Regions from separate parts of the Streptomyces sp. FIT100 genome, predicted to be linked through region 1. Evidence: riboswitches for the same ligand, from Rfam matches in the RefSeq annotation. Region 1 holds a riboswitch; each other region holds the start of a gene.

What was found. Region 1 has a riboswitch for cyclic di-AMP ahead of KK483_RS13590 (transglycosylase family protein). Riboswitches for the same ligand answer to the same signal wherever they lie in the genome.
Positions count from the first base shown of each region.
Region 2: it holds a riboswitch for cyclic di-AMP, as region 1 does, so the genes downstream of both, KK483_RS27215 (M23 family metallopeptidase) here and KK483_RS13590 (transglycosylase family protein) in region 1, are expected to answer to the same signal.
Region 3: it holds a riboswitch for cyclic di-AMP, as region 1 does, so the genes downstream of both, KK483_RS21895 (C40 family peptidase) here and KK483_RS13590 (transglycosylase family protein) in region 1, are expected to answer to the same signal.

Region 1 covers NZ_CP075715.1:3,115,961-3,123,361, reverse strand. The annotation lists gene KK483_RS13605 (Uma2 family endonuclease) at 1-381, opposite strand, end outside; gene KK483_RS13600 (cytochrome P450) at 490-1,782, shown strand; gene KK483_RS13595 (transglycosylase family protein) at 1,916-2,863, shown strand; cyclic di-AMP (ydaO/yuaA leader) riboswitch at 3,132-3,293, shown strand; gene KK483_RS13590 (transglycosylase family protein) at 3,297-4,007, shown strand; gene eno (phosphopyruvate hydratase) at 4,268-5,557, shown strand; gene KK483_RS13580 (septum formation initiator family protein) at 5,669-6,133, shown strand; gene KK483_RS13575 (DUF501 domain-containing protein) at 6,361-6,888, shown strand; gene KK483_RS13570 (Ppx/GppA phosphatase family protein) at 6,939-7,401, shown strand, end outside.
Region 2 covers NZ_CP075715.1:6,038,563-6,045,963, forward strand. The annotation lists gene KK483_RS27200 (DNA topoisomerase (ATP-hydrolyzing) subunit A) at 1-414, opposite strand, end outside; gene KK483_RS27205 (pitrilysin family protein) at 647-2,008, shown strand; gene KK483_RS27210 (pitrilysin family protein) at 2,029-3,411, shown strand; cyclic di-AMP (ydaO/yuaA leader) riboswitch at 3,643-3,807, shown strand; gene KK483_RS27215 (M23 family metallopeptidase) at 3,820-4,596, shown strand; gene KK483_RS27220 (GntR family transcriptional regulator) at 4,838-5,521, shown strand; gene KK483_RS27225 (HPr family phosphocarrier protein) at 5,732-6,013, opposite strand; gene KK483_RS27230 (bifunctional GNAT family N-acetyltransferase/acetate--CoA ligase family protein) at 6,169-7,401, shown strand, end outside.
Region 3 covers NZ_CP075715.1:4,819,721-4,827,121, forward strand. The annotation lists gene KK483_RS21875 (ATP-binding protein) at 1-1,265, shown strand, start outside; gene KK483_RS21880 (response regulator transcription factor) at 1,262-1,960, shown strand; gene KK483_RS21885 (C40 family peptidase) at 1,967-3,028, opposite strand; gene KK483_RS21890 (hypothetical protein) at 3,290-3,643, shown strand; gene KK483_RS21895 (C40 family peptidase) at 3,871-5,070, opposite strand; cyclic di-AMP (ydaO/yuaA leader) riboswitch at 5,069-5,233, opposite strand; gene pcrA (DNA helicase PcrA) at 5,567-7,401, shown strand, end outside.

The DNA of each region.
Region 1 (7,401 bases):
GATCTCGACGGCGAGCAGGATGTCAGCCGGTGCATACCAGGTCTGCTCGGGCCCGCCCAGGGCACTCTCCCGCACCACCATGAGGTCGGGCTCCGGCCGGTCGCGCTTGCCGAGTTTCGTGGTCATCTCGCGGATGACGTAAAGGTGCTCCGGCGCCTGCTGCACCAGGGCGTTCTCCAGCAGGCGCAGTGCGGCCATGCGGAAGAAGGTCTGCGGGCTCACGAAGAACAGTCCCCCGTCGATCAGCTCGGTGTGCGGCGGGAGACCCTTGATCCGGTCGAGGTCGTCCGCTGTCCACCCACCGGCCGGCGGCATCGGAAAGGCGTACCGCTCTTCCGTGTCGTCCTGCTCGTTCCGCTGGTCTTCGGCTGCGGCACTCATCAGCGCTCCCATGCGACGGAGTCTGGCGCGTACCGTCAGCGTACCCAGGGGGAATACCGAGGCATCCGCCGAACGAGTGATCCAGCCGCGGCGCGTTACCGTCGTGCCATGCACGACCAGCCGTCCCGCATCCCCGAACCCCCTCCCCTCTTCACCTGGGAGTTCGCGACCGACCCCTACCCCGCCTACGCCTGGCTGCGCGAGCACGCGCCCGTGCACCGGACTCGGCTGCCCAGCGGGGTCGAGGCGTGGCTGGTGACCCGGTACGGGGACGCCCGGCAGGCGCTCGCGGACCCGCGGCTCAGCAAGAACCCGGCGCACCACGACGAGCCGGCGCACGCCAAGGGGAAGACGGGGATCCCGGGCGAGCGCAAGGCGGAGCTGATGACGCATCTGCTGAACATCGATCCGCCCGACCACACCCGGCTGCGCCGCCTCGTCTCCAAGGCGTTCACCCCGCGCCGTGTCGCCGAGTTCGCCCCGCGGGTGCAGGAGTTGACGGACCGGCTCATCGAGAACTTCGCGGCGGACGGAACCGCCGACCTCATCCATGACTTCGCCTTCCCGCTCCCCATCTACGCGATCTGCGACCTGCTCGGCGTTCCCACCGAGGACCAGGACGACTTCCGGGACTGGGCGGGGATGATGATCCGTCACGGCGGCGGTCCGCGGGGCGGGGTGGCGCGCTCGGTGAAGAGGATGCGCGGCTACCTCGCCGAGCTGATCCACCGCAAGCGCGAGGAGCCGGGGGACGACCTGATCTCCGGGCTGATCCGGGCCAGCGACCACGGTGAGCACCTCACCGAGAACGAGGCCGCCGCGATGGCCTTCATCCTGCTCTTCGCCGGTTTCGAGACCACCGTCAACCTCATTGGCAACGGGGTGTACGCGCTGCTGCGGAACCCGGAGCAGCGCGCCCGCCTCCAGACGTCCCTCGCCGCCGGCGACAGCGCGCTCCTGGAGACCGGTGTCGAGGAGCTCCTCCGCTACGACGGACCCGTCGAACTCGCCACCTGGCGGTTCGCGACCGAGCCGCTCGCCCTCGGCGGGCAGGACATCGCCGTGGGCGATCCGGTCCTCGTCGTCCTCGCGGCCGCCGACCGCGACCCGGAGCGGTTCCCCGACCCCGACGCGCTCGACCTCGCCCGCAGTGACAACCAGCACCTCGGCTACGGGCACGGCATCCACTACTGCCTGGGCGCACCGCTCGCGCGTCTGGAGGGGCAGACCGCGCTCGCGACTCTGCTGACCCGGCTGCCCGACTTGCGGCTTGCGGTGGATCCTTCCGATTTGCGGTGGCGTGGGGGACTTATCATGCGCGGATTGCGCACTCTGCCCGTTGCCTGGGGGTCTGGGGACGTCCCCCAGGGAATCAAGAACAGCACCCCCGAAACCATCTGACGCCCCGTCAAGGCTGTGACTTTTACGTGATCTGCGCTGCATCGGCTTGTGACAGACGTTCGACTGCGGCTACGTTCACCGACGACTCAGCAGTCGCCAGCAGTCGTCAGCAGTCACACGAAAGGCCAACCGCATGCGCTCCGGGAACGGTCGGCACCGCCGCCCCCGTCAGGCCCCCGCACTCGTTGTCGCGGCAGGGGTGACTGGATCGGCCATCGCCATCCCGCTGCTCGGCGCGGGCTCCGCCTCCGCCGCCGACACCGCCACCTGGGAACGGGTCGCGGACTGCGAGAGCGGCGGCATGTGGAGCGCCGACCTCGGCAACGGCTACTACGGGGGGCTGCAGTTCTCGCAGGACACCTGGGAGGAGTTCGGCGGTACGGCGTACGCGCCGCGCGCCGACCTCGCCAGCCGCTCGCAGCAGATCGCGGTCGCCGAGAAGGTGCTCGCCGCCCAGGGGCCGACGGCGTGGCCGAGCTGCGCCCTGCTGACCGGGCTCGTGGTCGACGAGGCCAAGGGCAAGGCCAAGGCCGACACCGGCGCCGCCCCGAGCGCCACGGCCGATGCGCAGGACGGCGAGGCCGGGCAGGTGGACCCGCCGACCTTCGGTGACGGGGCCGACGCCTCGTCGCCTCCTTCGTCCTCCGGTTCGCCGGCCCCGGCGCAGTCCTCGGACCCGGCGGCGGCTCCCTCGGGGTCAGGGTCCACCGCCCCCGGCTCCGACTCCGGCGCGACCGGCGATGCGGAGGCCGGCGGTTCCGGCAAGCATCGCGGTGCCGCCACCGACGAGGCCGGCAAAGCGGGCGAGTCGGCTGATACGGGCAATTCGGGCAATGGTCGTGATTCCGGTCGTCATGCCTCGCGGGGTGACGGATCGGCACGGGACGACGCCACCGCGGAAGATGAGTACACGGTCCGCCCCGGCGACAACCTCTGGGCCATCGCGGACGCGAACGAGGTGCCGGGGGGCTGGCCCGCGCTGTACGAGGCGAACGAGGAGACCGTCGGCTCCGACCCCGATCTCATCCTTCCCGGTCAGAGCCTCGACCTCGGCCTGGGGCAGGGGCAGTTGACGGAGTAGCCGCGAGGCGATTCGCTGGCTTATGTCCGGTTCTGCGCAAGTGAGACATGAGTCTCTTCCGATCAACTGGCGTGTCTCATCGGTCAACTCCGGTCATCACGCCTCTCACCTGCGAAAACGGACAACTCTCCCCGTCAAATAGGGGTGATTTCTCCCCGATGTTCGGCTTTGAACATCGGGGAGGAGTGCGTTTACGGTCTGAACCGCTCGCCAACGCGGGCCCCGACGACCGCACGCCGAATCCTGCCGGCGGCCGGCGGGAACAGTCGACGCGCAAGCGCCGTAGGCAGGAGCGGGGGACCCAGGTAAGTGCCGTACCCGCCCGACGAGGACGGGAACGGCTTGGGGTGAAGTCACGCAACTCGCGTGGCCGGGCACTCACTTGGCCCGAACCCGACAGCTCACCTCGCAGGCGTCGGTGAGGGGATACTCCATGCTGCTTTCCGGCAAGGGCAAGCACCGTCGCCCGTCCAAGGCCACTCGTATAGCCACGCTCGCCGGCGTCACCGGCGCCGCCGTCGCCGCCCCGCTGATGGCCTCCGGCACCGCCTCCGCCGCCACCGCCTCCGAGTGGGACGCCGTCGCCCAGTGCGAGTCCGGCGGCAACTGGTCCATCAACACCGGCAACGGCTTCTACGGCGGCCTCCAGTTCTCCGCCTCGACCTGGGCCGGGTACGGCGGCACGGCGTACGCCTCCACCGCCGACCAGGCCACCAAGGCCCAGCAGATCGAGATCGCCGAGAAGGTCCTGGACGGTCAGGGCAAGGGCGCCTGGCCGCACTGCGGCGTCGGCCTCTCCAACGCCGCGTACACCGGCGGCGGCGCCGAGGCCCCGGCCTCGAAGCCCGCCGCCCCCAAGGCGGAGGCCAAGGCCGAGACCCCGGCTCCGGCCCCGAAGCGCGCCGAGACCCCGGCCCCGGCCCCGAAGCGCGCCGAGGTCCCGACCACCCGCTCCGAGCGCCCGGCCGCCGCCCCGGTCAAGAAGGGCGACGGCGAGTACACGGTCAAGGCCGGCGACACCCTCAGCAAGATCGCCGAGGCCGAGAAGGTCGAGGACGGCTGGCAGAAGCTGTTCCAGCTGAACAAGGACATCATCGACGACGCGGACGTCATCCACCCGGGCCAGAAGCTCCACCTGAGCTGACCCCCCGGGGCGCACCCCCGTCCCCCCGTCCCCCCGGCCTTCCCCGGCCACTCCAGCCACCCCGGCCCGGCGCGCCTTCCCCCGTGCGTGCCGGGCCGGGGTTTCTGTCGCTTTCCTTCCCTTTTTCGTCCCACGGGGCGGGCAGCGGCGGTCCGCCGCCCCCGGGCCGGTTAGGCTCATGTCGCAAGGCGAAGCGACCCTGCACCGACCCCGCACCCGCCGGGGTCACCCTTAGCGTCACATCCCAGAAGGAGATGCTCGTGCCGTCCATCGACGTCGTCGTAGCCCGGGAAATCCTGGACTCCCGAGGCAACCCCACGGTCGAGGTCGAGGTCGGCCTCGACGACGGCAGCACCGGCCGTGCTGCCGTGCCCTCCGGTGCTTCCACCGGTGCGTTCGAGGCCATTGAGCTCCGTGACGGAGACCAGAACCGCTACCAGGGCAAGGGCGTCGAGAAGGCCGTCCTCGCCGTCATCGAGCAGATCGGCCCGGAGCTCGTCGGTTACGACGCCACCGAGCAGCGCCTGATCGACCAGGCGATGTTCGACCTCGACGCCACCGACAACAAGGCGTCCCTCGGCGCCAACGCCATCCTCGGTGTCTCCCTCGCCGTCGCCCACGCCGCGTCCGAGGCGTCCGACCTCCCGCTCTTCCGCTACCTCGGCGGACCCAACGCGCACCTGCTCCCGGTGCCGATGATGAACATCCTGAACGGCGGCTCGCACGCCGACTCCAACGTGGACATCCAGGAGTTCATGATCGCCCCGATCGGCGCGGAGTCCTTCTCCGAGGCGCTGCGCTGGGGCACCGAGGTCTACCACACCCTCAAGAAGGTCCTGAAGCAGAAGGGGCTCTCCACCGGCCTGGGCGACGAGGGCGGCTTCGCGCCGAACCTCGACTCCAACCGTGCCGCCCTCGACCTGATCCTCGAGGCCATCAAGGAAGCCGGCTACGCCCCCGGCAAGGACATCGCGCTTGCGCTCGACGTCGCTGCCTCCGAGTTCTACAAGGACGGCTCCTACGAGTTCGAGGGCAAGTCCCGCTCGGCCGCCGAGATGACCGAGTACTACGAGGAGCTCGTCGCCGCCTACCCGCTGGTCTCCATCGAGGACCCGCTGTTCGAGGACGACTGGGCCGGCTGGAAGGTGCTCACCGACAAGCTGGGCGCCAAGGTCCAGATCGTCGGCGACGACCTGTTCGTCACCAACCCGGAGCGCCTGGCCCGCGGCATCGAGGACGGCGCGGCCAACGCCCTGCTGGTCAAGGTCAACCAGATCGGTTCGCTGACCGAGACCCTGGACGCCGTGGAGCTGGCCCAGCGCAACGGCTTCAAGTGCATGATGTCCCACCGCTCCGGCGAGACCGAGGACGTCACCATCGCCGATCTGGCCGTCGCCACCAACTGCGGCCAGATCAAGACCGGCGCCCCGGCCCGCTCGGAGCGCGTCGCCAAGTACAACCAGCTGCTGCGCATCGAGGAGATCCTCGACGACGCCGCGGTGTACGCGGGCCGCTCGGCGTTCCCGCGGTTCCGCTTTGCGGACCATTAAGCACAGCAAGGGCTGAGCCGGGTAGCCCGGTAGACCGGTAGTTACGTACGTCCCCGCACTCGGTCCCGTACCGTGTGCGGGGACGTACGCACGTGAAGGGGAGACGCGCACATGGCCAGGGACCGGTTCTCCACCGCGACCCGGCTGCGGCTGCTCGGTGAGCAGACCGCCGCCCGCGTCTACCGTTCGCAGACCCGCCGCCAGGCGCGCCGCTCCCGGCTCACCGGCCGGGCGGCCTTCCTCGCGCTCGTGGTCTGCTCGATGATCGTCGCGCTCGCCTACCCGATGCGGCAGTACGTGTCGCAGCGGAACGACATCGCCGAGCAGGAGCGGCTCGCCGAGGCCGCCCGCGAGCGGGTGGAGCGGCTGCGCGACGAGAAGGCGCGGCTCCAGGACGACGCGTACGTCATGCGGCTGGCCCGCGAGCACCTGCACATGGTCCTGCCCGGCGAGACGGGCTACATCATGATCGACCCGGAGGCCGCCGAGCGGCACCGCGCCGAAGAGGGCGGTGTGGACCGCCCCTGGTACTCGAACGTCTGGGACGGCGTGGACCACGCGGACGCCGGCCGCTAGGTCGTGTCTTCAAAGTCCCGTCTGCCCGGCGGCGTCTGGCACGCACCCTCGCTGCGTTGTCGTCGGTCGCCTATGCTCCGCATGGACTCCCTCCTCCGCCTTGCGATCGCACGCACCAGACGCCGCCGGCCCCGCCCTTCGGGCGGACGACGCCACTTTGAAGACACTCCCTAGCGGACGCCGCCGGCGGACGAACACGGACAACGAAGAGACAGACGTACGGAAACATGGACACGCCACCTCCCACGACCGAGCACACCCCGCCCACCGAGGCGGACATCGCCGCCTTCCAGGACCAGCTCGGCCGGCCGCCGCGCGGTCTGCGCGCGATCGCCCACCGCTGCCCGTGCGGCAATCCGGACGTGGTGGAGACGGCACCGCGGCTGGAGGACGGTACGCCGTTCCCGACGCTGTACTACCTGACGTGTCCGCGGGCGGCGTCCGCGATCGGCACGCTGGAGGCGAACGGCGTCATGAAGGAGATGACCGAGCGCCTGGGGACCGATCCCGAGCTGGCGGCCGCGTACCGGGCGGCGCACGAGGACTACATCGCCCGGCGCGACGCGATCGAGGAGCTGAAGGGCTTCCCGAGCGCGGGCGGCATGCCGGACCGTGTGAAGTGCCTGCACGTCCTCGTCGGCCACTCGCTGGCGGCGGGCCCGGGGGTGAACCCGCTGGGCGACGAGGCCATCGCGATGCTGCCGCCATGGTGGGCGAAGGGCCCGTGTGTGTCGCCGTGCGTGGACGAAGCCTGACCGAGGCCCTGTCGGACCCTGCCGGAGCCGTTTCGAAGGAGCCCACGAACATGACCCGCGTCGCCGCCGTCGACTGCGGCACCAACTCCATCCGTCTGCTCGTCGCCGACGCGGACCCGGCCACCGGGCAACTCGTCGACCTCGACCGGCGGATGACCATCGTCCGGCTCGGCCAGGGCGTGGACCGGACCGGCCGGCTCGCGCCGGAGGCGCTTGAGCGGACCTTCGCGGCCTGCCGTGAGTACGCCGAGGCGATCAAGGCGCACGGTGCCGAGCGGATCCGCTTCGTCGCCACCTCGGCGTCGCGGGACGCCGAGAACCGCGACGACTTCGTGCGCGGTGTGCTCGACATCCTCGGCGTCGAGCCGGAGGTGATCAGCGGGGACCAGGAGGCCGAGTTCTCGTTCACCGGCGCCACCAAGGAGCTCCCCGGTCACGAGGAGCGCCTGGTCGTGGACATCGGCGGCGGGTCCACCGAGTTCGTCGTCGGCCACGACCGCGTGGAGGCGGCGC
Region 2 (7,401 bases), 2.9 Mb from region 1:
CATGCGGCATTCCGTGTACCGCATGGCGGCCGGAGGGTCGTCGTTGCCGAGCGAGCCGAAGTTCCCGTGGCCGTCCACCAGCGGCAGGCGCATCGAGAAGGGCTGCGCCATGCGCACCAGCGCGTCGTAGATCGACGCGTCACCGTGCGGGTGGAGCTTGCCCATGACCTCGCCGACGACGCGCGCGCACTTCACATAGCCGCGGTCGGGGCGCAGGCCCATCTCGTTCATCTGGTACACGATCCGGCGATGGACGGGTTTCATGCCGTCCCGGGCGTCCGGCAGCGCCCGTGAGTAGATCACCGAGTACGCGTACTCGAGGAAGGAGCCCTGCATTTCGTCGACGACGTCGATGTCGAGGATCCTCTCCTCGAAGTCGTCGGGCGGCGGCGTCTTCGTGCTGCGGCGGGCCATCGCTGCTGCGGCTCCTTCACCAACATGAACCATGAACGTGATCTGACGCCGACCATTGTGGACCGTCCCGCTGACATCGCCGACCCCGACCCGATCCCACCGGGCCGAACGCCCCGGAACCGGCAGGTGGCGACGGCCCCGACGACCGGGCGGAACCGGCGGGAACTTCGCCAGGTGTCGGCGGCCTTGCATACAGTGGCAGAACATCCAGCAACGCGATCGAAGGGACCACATGCCCATGGGTCACACGGCCACAGCGCAGGCCGGCTCCGGCGGCCTGACAGCGACCGAGCACCGCCTGGCCAACGGTCTGCGCGTGGTGCTCTCCGAGGACCACCTGACCCCGGTCGCCGCGGTCTGCCTCTGGTACGACGTCGGCTCGCGCCACGAGGTCAAGGGGCGTACGGGCCTGGCTCACCTCTTCGAGCACCTGATGTTCCAGGGCTCGGCGCAGGTCTCCGGGAACGGCCACTTCGAGCTCGTGCAGGGAGCGGGCGGCTCGCTCAACGGCACCACCAGCTTCGAGCGCACCAACTACTTCGAGACGATGCCCGCCCACCAGCTGGAGCTCGCGCTCTGGCTGGAGGCCGACCGCATGGGCTCGCTGCTCACCGCGCTCGACGACGAGTCCATGGAGAACCAGCGGGACGTCGTGAAGAACGAGCGCCGCCAGCGCTACGACAACGTTCCGTACGGCACGGCCTTCGAGAAGCTCACCGCGCTCGCCTACCCCGAGGGCCACCCGTACCACCACACCCCGATCGGCTCCATGGCCGACCTGGACGCGGCGACGCTGGAGGACGCGCGGAGCTTCTTCCGCACGTACTACGCGCCGAACAACGCGGTGCTCTCGGTCGTCGGCGACATCGACCCCCGGCAGACGCTCGCCTGGATCGAGAAGTACTTCGGCACGATCCCCTCCCACGACGGCAAGCAGCCGCCGCGCGACGGCAGCCTCCCCGACACCATCGGCGAGCAGCTGCGCGAGGTCGTGGTGGAGGAGGTGCCCGCCCGTGCGCTGATGGCCGCCTACCGGCTGCCGCACGACGGCACCCGCGAGTGCGACGCCGCCGACCTGGCGCTGACCGTCCTCGGCGGCGGCGAGTCGTCCCGGCTGCACAACCGCCTGGTGCGCCACGACCGTACGGCCGTCGCCGCCGGCTTCGGGCTGCTGCGGCTCGCCGGGGCGCCCTCGCTCGGCTGGCTGGACGTGAAGACCTCCGGCGGGGTCGAGGTGCCCGGCATCGAGGCCGCGGTCGACGACGAGCTGGAGCGGTTCGCCGCCGAGGGCCCTACACCCGAGGAGATGGAGCGGGCCCAGGCGCAGCTGGAGCGCGAATGGCTGGACAGGCTCGGCACGGTCGCGGGCCGCGCGGACGAACTGTGCCGGTACGCCGTGCTGTTCGGCGACCCGATGCTGGCGTTCAGCGCCGTGTCGCGGGTCCTCGACGTCACCGCCGAGGAGGTGCGGGCCGTCGCCCGGGCCCGGCTGCGCCCGGACAACAGGGCGGTGCTGGTGTACGAACCCGTCCAGGCCGCCGAGGGCACCGAGGGCACCGAGGACAACGACGACGCAGAGGGGGCGGACCAGTGACCGACGCTGCCGCGACCACCATGGAGTTCCACCCGCAGCCGACGGCCGGCGAGGCGAAGCCGTGGGCCTTCCCCGCCCCCGAGCGCGGCACGCTCGACAACGGGCTGACCGTGCTGCGCTGCCACCGCCCCGGCCAGCAGGTGATCGCCGTCGAGATCTTCCTCGACGCCCCGCTGGACGCGGAGCCCCAAGGGCTCGACGGTGTCGCCACGATCATGGCCCGCGCCCTCTCCGAGGGCACCGACAAGCACACGGCGGAGGAGTTCGCGGCCGAGCTGGAGCGCTGCGGCGCCACGCTCGACTCGCACGCCGACCACCCCGGCGTGCGGGTCTCCCTGGAGGTGCCGGTCTCCCGGCTGCCGAAGGGGCTCGGCCTGCTCGCCGAGGCCCTGCGCGCGCCCCTGTTCGCGGACAGCGAGGTCGAGCGGCTCGTACAGAACCGGCTGGACGAGATCCCGCACGAGACCGCCAACCCCGCACGCCGCGCCGCCAAGGAGCTCTCCAAGCAGCTCTTCCCGGCCACTTCCCGGATGTCCCGGCCCCGCCAGGGCAGCGAGGAGACCGTGGAGCGCATCGACTCCGCGGCCGTGCGCGCCTTCTACGAGGCCCACATCCGGCCCGCCACCGCCACCGCCGTCATCGTCGGCGACCTCACCGGTGTCGACGTGGACACCGTGCTGGCCGACACCCTCGGCGACTGGTCCGGCGGCGCCGCCCAGCGCCGCCCCGCGCCGCCGATCACCGCCGACGACACGGGCCGCGTCGTCATCGTCGACCGCCCCGGCGCGGTCCAGACGCAGCTGCTCATCGGGCGTATCGGCCCGGACCGCCACGACCGCGTCTGGCCGGCCCAGGTCCTCGGCACGTACTGCCTGGGCGGCACCCTCACCTCCCGCCTGGACCGTGTCCTGCGCGAGGAGAAGGGCTACACGTACGGGGTCCGGGCCTTCGGCCAGGTCCTGCGCTCCGCTGCGCCTTCTTCCCCGGGAGGGGCTACGGGCGCGGCGATGCTCGCCATCAGCGGCTCCGTCGACACCCCGAACACGGGGCCGGCTCTGGACGACCTGTGGAAGGTGCTGCGCACCCTCGCGGCGGAGGGTCTGACGGACGCCGAGCGCGATGTCGCCGTGCAGAACCTGGTGGGCGTGGCCCCGCTCAAGTACGAGACGGCGGCGTCCGTCGCGGGCACGCTGGCCGACCAGGTCGAGCAGCACCTCCCGGACGACTTCCAGGCGGAGCTCTACGCCCGGCTGGCCGAGACCGGCACCGTCGAGGCGACGGCCGCGGCCGTCAACGCCTTCCCGGTGGACCGGCTCGTCACCGTCCTCGTCGGTGACGCCTCCCAGATCGCGGAGCCGGTGCGGGCGCTCGGCATCGGACAAGTGACGGTCGTCACGGGCTGATTGTCCGAGGAGTGGATCCCGGCTGACCGGGGAGCGGCTCCCGAGCAGAGGGAAGGGCCCCGTTGGCGGTGCGCCAACGGGGCCCTTCCGTATGTCCGTTTTGTTGGCGAGACGGCGTGTCTGCCCTGTGGCATGAACAACAATTCCGGGTGTCCGTTTGGTGATTGAAAGATGACCGGCTTAGCGTCATCTGCGCTGTCCGCCGGTTGCACCAGCCGCGCCCGCGGCATCGGGCAGCCATCGCCGAGTCCCCGTCGGGCGCGAGCCTGGGGAACCGGGGACCCACATGTCCCCCTTGGGGTGAATCGGACGCCTTCGTCTGTGCGGAGGGGCCCGTAGGAGACCTTCCTGCTCCGAACCCGTCAGCTAACCCGGTAGGCGAGAAGGAAGGAAAGGATCAGCCTCTTCATGGCGTTCACCCGTGCCACCGGGAAGCATCGTGGTCCGAGCCGGCTGGCGCGCAAGCGCGCGGGCATCGCCGGAGCGGCGGCCATCGCCACCACCGGCGTCATCGGAACCCTCGCCTCCCCGGCGCTCGCCGCCGACACGGACACCTTCGCCGTCGAGGACACCGGCCTGCTCCAGGCCGTCGTCGCCGACGACACCACCCTCGCCGACCGGATCGACGCCCAGGCCGACGCCCAGCAGCAGGAGGCCGATCTGGCCGCCGCCCGCGCCAAGGCCGAGGCCGAGGCGAAGCGCAAGGCGGAGGCCCGCGCCAAGGCGGCGCGTGCCGCCAAGGAGCGCGCCGCCCGTGAGGCCGAGCGCAAGCGCCTGATGTCCTACACGCTCCCGGTCGCCGGCTCCTACGTCTCCACGGGTTACCAGGCCGGCGGCGCCGTCTGGTCCTCCGGTACCCACACCGGTGTCGACTTCCACGCCGCCTCCGGGACCCCGGTCGTCGCCGTCGGCATGGGCGAGGTCGTGGAGGCCGGCTGGGGCGGTGCGTACGGCAACAACATCGTGATCCGTATGAAGGACGGCACGTACACCCAGTACGGCCACCTGTCCTCCATCGGCGTCTCGGTCGGCCAGACCGTCACCCCGGGCCAGCGGATCGGACTCTCCGGGGCGACCGGCAACACGACCGGACCGCACCTCCACTTCGAGGCCCGCACGAGCCCCGAATACGGCTCGGACATCGACCCGGTCGCGTACCTGCGCGGCCACGGCGTCAGGGTCTGACGGCCGCTCCGGGCGGCACTGACACCAGCGGGGCCCCGGGTCCGGTCACGCCGACCGGACCCGGGGCCTTCGCCTTCGGTCCACCCCGGGGCCTTCTCCTTCGTCGTCTTCCGGCCAAAAGATATCCATGCATTACCGTGAACCGCCGTAGACCATCGGAAATTCCGGTCCGCTGCAATAGAGTCACCGAACAGACAACCCTTCGGCTGGGTTTCGCGCGGATAAAAGGCGGAGGTTCGGTATGCGCATTCCTGCGCGCTCGGTATGCACGGCGATCCGCGACGACATCGTCTCCGGCGTCTTCGAGCGCGGCAGCCGGCTCACCGAGGAGCAGCTGGCGCGCCGCTACGGCGTCTCGCGTGTCCCGGTGCGCGAAGCGCTGCGCACCCTGGAGTCGGAGGGGTTCGTCACCACCCGGCGGCATGCCGGCGCGTGTGTGGCCGAGCCCACCGAGCAGGAGGCGGCCGACCTGCTGGAGATCCGGCTGCTGCTGGAGCCCCTCGGCGCCGCACGCGCTGCCCAGCGACGCACGGACGCGCATCTCAAGGTCCTGCGTGGCCTGGTCAGACTGGGTCAGGAGCGGGCCCGGCGCGGCCAGGGCGAGGATCTGCGCTCGCTGGGCGGCTGGTTCCACGAGACGCTCGCGCAGGCGTCCGGCAGCCCAGGACTGATCGCGCTGCTCACCCAGCTCCGCCACAAGATCGCATGGATGTACACCGTCGAGGCGCCCGCCCAGCCGGTCGAGTCCTGGGGCGAGCACGGCGCCATCGTGGACGCGGTCGCGCGGGGCGACGTGGAGCGGGCACGGGCGCTCACCACCCTGCACGCGGAGCGCACGACGGCGGCGCACCGGCTGCGAATTGCGCCGCAGAGGGCCGTGAGGACTTCGCAACATGCCGTAAACACGGCGAGCGTCCGCTATTAACAAAGGCGCCGTATACAAAGGTCGGCGCTTTTGTTTCTTCGTTTTCCCGGGGCTTTTGCCGAGCGCATAGGGACGAGCGCATAGGGACGAGCGCATACGGACGAGCGTGTACCGCCGAGCGCATACGACGGAGCCGCGGTCACCGGTGAATTCCGGTGCCGCGGCTCAGTCGTGTGCATGCCTTGGCCGGCCGATGGCCGGGCGACCGTCTCAGACGGTCTCGGGAAGCTCCTCAAGACCCTCGGCGACCAGCTTCGCCAGACGGTCGAGAGCGGCTTCGGCGCCGTCCGCGTCCGAGGCGAGGACGATCTCCTCGCCGCCCTCCGCGCCGAGGCCGAGCACCGCGAGCATCGAGGCGGCGTTCACCGGGGTGCCGTCGGCCTTGGCGATCGTGACGGGAACGCCGGAGGCCGTGGCGGCACGGACGAAGATGGAGGCGGGGCGGGCGTGGAGGCCCTCGGCCCAGCCGACATTGACGCGGCGCTCAGCCATGGTGATGCCCTTCAAGTGCTAGGGGTTGTCTAGACCATTGTGTCATGTGTTGCGGAGTGCTCGTACCGGCCTACGGCCGTGCCGCGAATCCGTGGACCCAGCGTGCACCTGCACTTCGGGCTTCGCGACCCGTGTCCGGGTCGTAACCTTGCCCCATGCAGACCCCGTCGGACCACGCGTACCCCGACCACTGGGAAGCAGACGTGGTGCTGCGCGACGGCGGCACGGCCCGGATCAGGCCCATCACCACCGAGGACGCCGAGCGGCTCGTCAGCTTCTACGAGCAGGTCTCCGACGAGTCCAAGTACTACCGCTTCTTCGCGCCGTACCCGCGGCTCTCCGCGAAGGACGTGCACCGCTTCACGCACCACGACTACGTGGACCGGGTGGGGCTCGCGGTGACGGTCGGCGGGGAGTTCATCGCGACCGTGCGCTACGACCGGATCGACGGCACCGGAAGGGCGGCGTCCGCGCCCGCGGACGAGGCGGAGGTCGCCTTCCTGGTGCAGGACGCGCACCAGGGGAGAGGTGTGGCGTCCACACTGCTCGAGCACATCGCGGCGGTCGCGCGGGAGCGGGGGATCAGGCGGTTCGCGGCGGAGGTGCTGCCCGCCAACAGCAAGATGATCAAGGTCTTCACGGACGCCGGATACACCCAGCGGCGCAGCTTCGAGGACGGCTCCGTCCATCTCACGCTCGACCTGGAGCCGACCGCCAGGTCCCTCGCGGTGCAGCGCGCCCGGGAGCAGCGGGCCGAGGCGCGCTCCGTGCAGCGGCTCCTCGCGCCCCGGTCGGTCGCGGTGATCGGGACGGGGCGGGCGCCGGGCGGGGTCGGCCGCACCGTGCTGCGCAATCTCCTGGCTTCCGGATACACGGGGCGTATCCGTGCGGTGAACCGCGCCCTCGGTCCTGAGGCGCGGGAGCTGGACGGCGTGCCCGCGTACCGCTCGGTCGCCGAGATCGTCGCGGAGACCGGGGAGCCCGTGGACCTCGCTGTCCTCGCCGTCCCCGCCGACCGGGTGCCGGACGCCGTCGCCGACTGCGGCGAGCACGGGGTGCAGGGGCTGGTCGTCCTGGCCGCGGGCTACGCGGAGAGCGGCGAGGACGGACGCGGCCGGCAGCGCGAACTGGTGCGCCAGGCGCGTTCGTACGGGATGCGGATCATCGGCCCCAACGCCTTCGGGATCATCAACACCGCCGAGGGGGTCCGGCTGAACGCCTCGCTCGCGCCCGAGAGCCCGGCCCCCGGGCGGATCGGGCTCTTCACCCAGTCGGGCGCGATCGGCATCGCGCTGCTGAGCGGGCTGCACCGACGGGGCGCGGGGCTCTCGTCGTTCATCTCGGCGGGCAACCGGGCGGATGTCTCCGGCAACGACTTCCTCCAGTAC
Region 3 (7,401 bases), 1.7 Mb from region 1:
TGCCCGACTCCGAAGAGCCGCCCGTCCGCAAGCTGTACCGCAGCGCCGACGGCCGGTGGCTGGGCGGCGTCGCGCGCGGGCTCGCGGGGCACCTCGGACTGCCGGTCATCTGGGTGCGGCTCGTCTTCCTCGGCCTCTTCATGGCGGACGGTCTCGGCGCGCTGCTGTACGCGGTGTTCTGGATCGTCGTCCCGCTCGGTGTAGGGGGCAGGTCCGCCGAGCCCAAACCGGTCTTCGAGACGACGCCGGACGGCAGACGGCGGCTGCGCAAGCCCGACAAGGGCCAGCTCTTCGCGTTGATCGCCCTGGTGATCGGCGCCGTCGTCTTCGTCGGCAACGTCGACATGGGCGGCAGCGCCAACCGCTACGTGTGGCCGGTGCTGCTGATAAGCGCCGGCGTCGTCCTCGTGTGGCGGCAGGCCGACAACGCCCGCCGCGCCCGGTGGACCGGCGACGGCCGGCGGCGCCGGCTGCTCCAGCTGGCGCGCGGTCTCGCCGGGGTGGCCCTGGTCGGCCTCGGGCTCACCCTCTTCGTGGTCGTCCGCGGCTCGGCGGCCCAGCTCGGCAACGTCCTGACCGCGGCGCTCGCCGTCATCGCCGGCGTCGGGCTGCTCGCCGGACCGTGGCTGGTCCGGATGGGCCAGGACCTCTCCGAGGAGCGGCTCATGCGCATCCGCGCCCAGGAGCGGGCCGAGGTCGCCGCCCACGTCCACGACTCCGTACTGCACACCCTCACGCTGATCCAGCGGAACGCCGACGATCCGGGCGAGGTGCGCAGGCTCGCCCGCGCCCAGGAGCGCGAGCTGCGGAACTGGCTGTACCGGCCGGAGGGCACCGGCAAGGAGGAGGACGAGGAGCCCACGACGCTCGCCGAGGCGGTGAAGAAGGCGGCCGCCGAGGTCGAGGACAAGCACGGCGTCCCGCTGGAGGTCGTGGTCGTCGGTGACTGCCCGCTCGACGAGAAGCTCACGGCACAGATGCAGGCCGCACGCGAGGCGATGGTCAACGCGGCGAAGTACGGTGGCGAGGGGGGCGCCGTCCAGGTCTACGCGGAGGTCGAGGGCCGTACGGTATTCGTCTCCGTCCGGGACCGGGGGCCCGGCTTCGACCCGGACGCGGTACCGGAGGACCGGATGGGCGTACGAGAATCGATCATCGGGCGTATGCAGCGCAACGGCGGGACGGCGCGGCTGCGGTCCGTGCCCGGTGGGGGCACGGAGGTGGAGCTCGAGATGGAGCGGGAGAGGGAGAGGGCGGACGGATGACCGAGCAGACCGACGCACAGGAGCAGCGGGCCACGGAGCGCCGCGTACGGGTCGTGCTCGTCGACGACCACCGGATGTTCCGCGCCGGCGTCCAGGCCGAGATCGGGCGCACGGAGGAGACGGGCGTGGAGGTGGTCGGCGAGGCCGCCGACGTCGACCAGGCCGTCACGGTGATCACGGCGACCCGCCCCGAGGTCGTGCTCCTCGACGTCCACCTCCCGGGCGGCGGCGGCGTGGAGGTGCTGCGCCGCTGCGCGGGCCTGATGGCGGGGGAGCACCCGGTGCGGTTCCTGGCGCTGTCGGTGTCGGACGCCGCGGAGGACGTGATCGGCGTGATCAGGGGCGGCGCCCGCGGCTACGTCACCAAGACGATCACCGGCAGCGACCTCGTCGACTCGATCTTCCGGGTGCAGGACGGGGACGCGGTGTTCTCGCCGCGGCTGGCGGGCTTCGTGCTGGACGCCTTCGCGTCGACGGACGCGCCGCCGGTCGACGAGGACCTGGACCGGCTCACCCAGCGGGAGCGGGAGGTGCTGCGGCTGATCGCGCGCGGATACGCGTACAAGGAGATCGCCAAGCAGCTCTTCATCTCCGTGAAGACGGTCGAGTCACATGTGTCGGCGGTGCTGCGCAAGCTCCAGCTGTCGAACCGGCACGAGCTGACGCGCTGGGCGACGGCGCGCCGGCTCGTCTGAGGGGGCTCAGGCGACCCGGGTCGCGCCGGCGAAGGGCATCTGGTCGATCGGCGCGATGCGGACCGGTGCGCCGGGCCGCGGGGCGTGGATCATCTGCCCGGCGCCGATGTAGAGCCCCACGTGCGAGACGCCGGAGTAGAAGAAGACCAGGTCCCCGGGCGCCAGCTGGGAGCGGGGCACGCTGCGGCCCGCGTTGATCTGCGTGTACGTCGTCCGGGGCAGGGACACCCCGGCCGAGCGCCAGGCGGCCTGGGTGAGCCCGGAGCAGTCGTACGAGGACGGCCCGGTCGCACCCCACACGTACGGCTTCCCGAGCGCCCCGTAGGCGTACGCGACGGCCTGCGCGGCACGGGGGTTGGGCGCCGGGACCGGGGCGGCGGGGATGCCGCTGCGGCCGGCGTCGCGAGCGGCCCGGGAGCCCGAGGCCCCGTCCTGGGCGGCGTACGCGGTGCGCTGGTCGGCGGTGAGCTGCGCCAGGACCGCCTCAGCGGCGGCGAGTTTGCGCCGTACCGTCGTGCGGTGCCGGGCCAGTTCCGCCTGGTGCGCCTGAAGTTCGGCGAGCCGCTCGCCCGCCTCCGTGCGCAGCTGCGCCAGCTCCCGCGCCTGCTGCTGGATCCCGGTGACCGTGGCCGCCTGCCGGGCCCCGGCCCGCTCGACCAGCTCCGCGCCGGCCAGATAGCTGTCCGGGTCGGCGGCGAGGGCGAGCTGCACGGCGGGGTCGAGACCGCCGGCCCGGTACTGCGCGGTGGCTATCGAACCCAGCGCGTTGCGGGAGGCGTTGAGCCGTTCCGTACGCCGTGCCGCCTCGTCGCGCAGCTCCTCCGCCGCCTTCCGGGCCCGGCCGGCGGCCTCCTTGGCGCCGTTGTACTTCTCGGTGGCCTCCTCCGCCTCCTGGTAGAGCTTGTCGGCCTTCGCCTTCAACTGCTCGGGGGTGGGGCGCGGCTCGGCGTGCCCGGAGCCGTCGAAGGCGGTGGCGGTCGCGGCACCGGCCAGCGCGAGGGTGAGCGCGGTGCGCCCGGCCGATCCGCCGAACGTGCGCTGCTGCTTGGGTTTGCGGTGCGCTGCCACGAGGGGCCAGTCCTTCCGGAGTCCGGCAGGTGGATCGTGCGGTACGGTCCGGCGGCGGACCGCCCAGGGGAGGCGGACCGCCGCCGGATCCATCGGCGTGGTGGCCGACCGTTCCGCCCTGCTGCCGGCGGCGGTGGGGAGTCGGTCACCTGGGGGAGGACGCTAAACCTGCCGGGCGGGGCGAGGCGCCACCATGACCGTTATTGGCGGGAGTCGGACCGCCGGGGTCGCTTTCGGACCGTGCGGCTAGGCTCCGGTGCCATGGACGTACTCATCAATGTCTTTGTCGCCCTGCACATCATCGGTATCGCGGCGCTGCTCGGCGGCTTCCTGACCCAGATGAAGTCGATGGGCGAGGGAACGGCGCGCTTCACGCCCGCGATGCTGCACGGTGCGCTGACCATGCTGGTCACGGGCGTGGCGCTGGTGGGGCTCAACCAGGCCGACGACCAGGCGGTGAACAACCTGAAGGTCGGGATCAAGCTGGCGGTGCTGGTGGTGATCCTCGCCCTGGTCTACGTCAAGCGGGACGAGGAGACGGTGGGCAAGGGCGCGTTCGCGGCGGTGGGCGGCCTGACGCTGGCGAACATTTTCATTGCGACGTTGTGGACGTGACGTCCGGCCGGGGGGCCGGAGGTTGTCCCCCGGGAATTGCAGCATTGCGACGTTGTGGACGTGACACCGGGCCGGGGGTCCGGGGGTTGTCCCCCGGGAATTGCAGCATCGCGACGTTGTGGACGTGACACCCGGCCGGGAACGTGACCGAGCCCGTCCGGAGACGTGACTGACCCCCGGCCGCCCGCGGCCGGGGGTCAGTCACGCGTCTCGCGCACGACAGGGCGTCAGGCCGGTCGGACGCTCCCGTAGATCGGCATGTAGTAGATCGACTCCTCGCGGACGTTCGTGCCCGGCTTCGGCGCGTGGATCATCTTGCCGTCGCCTATGTAGATGCCGACGTGGCTGATGTCGTCGTAGAAGAAGACCAGGTCACCGGGGAGCAGGTCCGCCGTGGCGACGCGCGTGCCGACCTCGACCTGGTCCCACGTGGTGCGGGGCAGCTCGACGCCGGCCTCCTTCCACGCGGCCTGGGTGAGGCCGGAGCAGTCGAACGAGCTGGGCCCGGTCGCGCCCCAGACGTACGGCTTGCCGATCTGGGCGCGGGCGAAGGCGAGGACCTTCTCGGCCTTGGCGGCGTAGGTGCCGGAGCCGGTCGAGCTGCCCGTGCCGGTACCGGTACCCGTACCCGAACCGGTCCCGGTCCCGGCGCTTTCCTCCTGCTGCGCCTGCTCCTGTGCCCGGCGCTCGGCCTCCGCCTCCGCCTCGGCCTTGGCTTTCGCCTCCGCCTCGGCTCTGGCCCTCTCCTCGGCCTTGCGGCGGGCCTCTTCGGCCTTCTTGCGCTCCAGCTCCGCGAGCCGCGCCTTCTCCTCGGCCGTCAGCTCCGCCAGCAGCGTCCGCGCCTCGGCGAGCTTGTTCTGGACGGCTTCCTTGCTGGTGCGCAGCGACTGCTGCGAGGCGGTCAGCGTCTCCAGGCTCTCCGTCGCCTTGGCGCGCTGCTTCGCGGCCGCCGCCTGCTGCTTCTCGAAGTCGGCGACGGCGCCCCGCTGCTCGTCGGAGAGCCGGTCCATCAGATGGGTCTGGTCGAAGTACGCCTGCGGGCTGTCGGCGAAGAGCAGCGCCGCGGTCGGCGTGACCGCACCGGTCCGGTACTGCGCCGCCGCGTACGAACCGAGCGTGCGGCGCGCCTCGTTCAGCGACTCGGTGCGCTTGGCGACGTCGTCGAGGATCTGGCCCACCTCGCGGCGCTGCTGCGCGGTCTCCTCTTTGGCCTTGTTGTACTGCTGGGTCGCACTGCCCGCCTGCCGGTAGAGGTCGTCGACCTTCTTCTGGACCTCTTCGACGCTGGGCCGCGGCTCGGCCTGGGCGCTCTGGGTGGAGAGGAGGGTCATGCCCGCGAGGGCGGCCGTCGTGAACCCGACGGCGGGGGATTTCGTACGGGGACGTGTACGGGTACGGGTCTTGCGATGCGACGCCAAGGCCGCCATCTCCTTCCGTCGACCGCCTACCGGGTTAGCTGTCGGGTTCGGACGGAACGGAAGGCTGTCCTACGGGCCGAGTTGACTTTGGCCCGATTCACCCCAGTTGCGCATGGTGGGTCCCCGGTTCCGAACTTCCTTGCGGAAAGTCCGGATTCGGCGTGGGCTGCCCGATCGGCGTTGGTCGCCAAGGGGGTTCGGGCCGCCTGGGCGTGCACGCTAGCCAAAGTGTGGGGCCCATGTGAAGGACGATGCGCGATATGTCCGATACATTTTCGTGACCTTAGCGTGCCGTGGTCGTTGCGCCACGCAGCGTGCCCGGCCGGAAGCGGCCGCACGGCCGGCTGGGCAGCAGGCCGGACAGGGGTCGGACGGCGGACCGGACGGCGGACCGGACGGCGGACCGGGCGGCAGGCCGGACCGCGGACCGGTCGCGGCGGGAGGGGACCTGTTGTCGCCAAGGCGGCGGCGGAGTGTCAGTGCGGCGGCCTAGACTCGTAAAGCGATGAGCAGCCTCTTTGACGACAGCTTCCTGGCGGACCTCCGGCGCACCTCGGGACCGGAGGAGCCCCCGCCGCCCGAGCACGACGAGCTCCACGAGCCGGACGAGCACGGGCCCCGCGAGGAGGTCCCGCACGACCTCTTCGAGGGGAAGTTCGACGTGCCCCCGGCCCGGGACGCCTACTACCGGGACGGAGCGCACCGCCCCGCCGTGGACCCGGCCGCACTGCTCGACGGCCTGAACGAGCAGCAGCGCGCCGCCGTCGTCCACACCGGCTCGCCCCTGCTCATCGTGGCCGGCGCCGGCTCCGGCAAGACCCGGGTGCTGACCCACCGGATCGCCCATCTGCTGGCGACCCGCCACGTCCACCCCGGTCAGATACTGGCGATCACGTTCACCAACAAGGCCGCGGGCGAGATGAAGGAGCGCGTCGAGCACCTCGTCGGCCCGCGCGCCAACGCCATGTGGGTCTCCACCTTCCACAGCGCCTGCGTCCGCATCCTGCGCAGGGAGAGCAAGAGGCTCGGCTTCACGTCGTCCTTCTCGATCTACGACGCCGCCGACTCGAAGCGGCTCATGGCCCTCGTCTGCCGCGACCTCGACCTCGATCCGAAGCGCTACCCCCCGAAGTCGTTCAGCGCCAAGATCTCGAACCTGAAGAACGAGCTGATCGACGAGGAGACCTTCGCCGACCAGGCCGCCGACGGGTTCGAGAAGACGCTGGCAGAGGCGTACCGGATGTACCAGGCGCGGCTGCGCGAGGCCAACGCGCTGGACTTCGACGACATCATCATGACCGCGGTCCATCTGCTCCAGGCGTTCCCGGACGTTGCCGAGCACTACCGGCGCCGGTTCCGCCACGTCCTGGTCGACGAGTACCAGGACACCAACCACGCGCAGTACACGCTGGTGCGCGAGCTGGTCGGCCCCGGGTACGAGGACCTCGGCCCGGCCGAGCTGTGCGTCGTGGGCGACGCCGACCAGTCGATCTACGCCTTCCGCGGCGCCACGATCCGCAACATCCTCCAGTTCGAGGAGGACTACCCGGAGGCTACGACGATCCTGCTGGAGCAGAACTACCGCTCGACGCAGACGATCCTGTCGGCCGCCAATGCGGTGATCGAGCGCAACGAGAGCCGCCGCCCCAAGAACCTGTGGACGAACGCGGGCGCAGGCGCCCAGATCACCGGCTACGTCGCGGACACCGAGCACGACGAGGCCCAGTTCGTCGCCGACGAGATCGACCGGCTGACGGACGCGGGCGAGGCCAAGGCCGGCGACGTCGCGGTCTTCTACCGGACGAACGCCCAGTCCCGCGTCTTCGAAGAGATCTTCATCCGCGTCGGCCTGCCCTACAAGGTCGTCGGCGGCGTGCGCTTCTACGAGCGCAAGGAGGTCCGGGACGTCCTCGCCTACCTGCGCGTCCTCGCCAACCCCGAGGACAACGTCCCGCTGCGCCGCATCCTCAATGTGCCCAAGCGCGGCATCGGCGAGCGCGCCGAGGCGATGGTCGACGCGCTGGCGCTGCGCGAGAAGATCACCTTCCCGCAGGCGCTGCGCCGCGTGGACGAGGCGTACGGCATGGCGGCCCGCTCCGCGAACGCCGTGAAGCGGTTCAACACGCTGATGGAGGAGCTCGGCACGATCGTCGAGTCCGGTGCGGGCCCCGCGACGGTCCTGGAGGCCGTGCTCGAACGGACCGGTTACCTCGCCGAGTTGCAGGCGTCGACCGACCCGCAGGACGAGACCCGTATCGAGAACCTCCAGGAGCTTGCCGCGGTCGCGCTCGAATACGAGCAGGCGCGCGGCGACGAGGAGGGCTCGGGCACGCTCGCCGA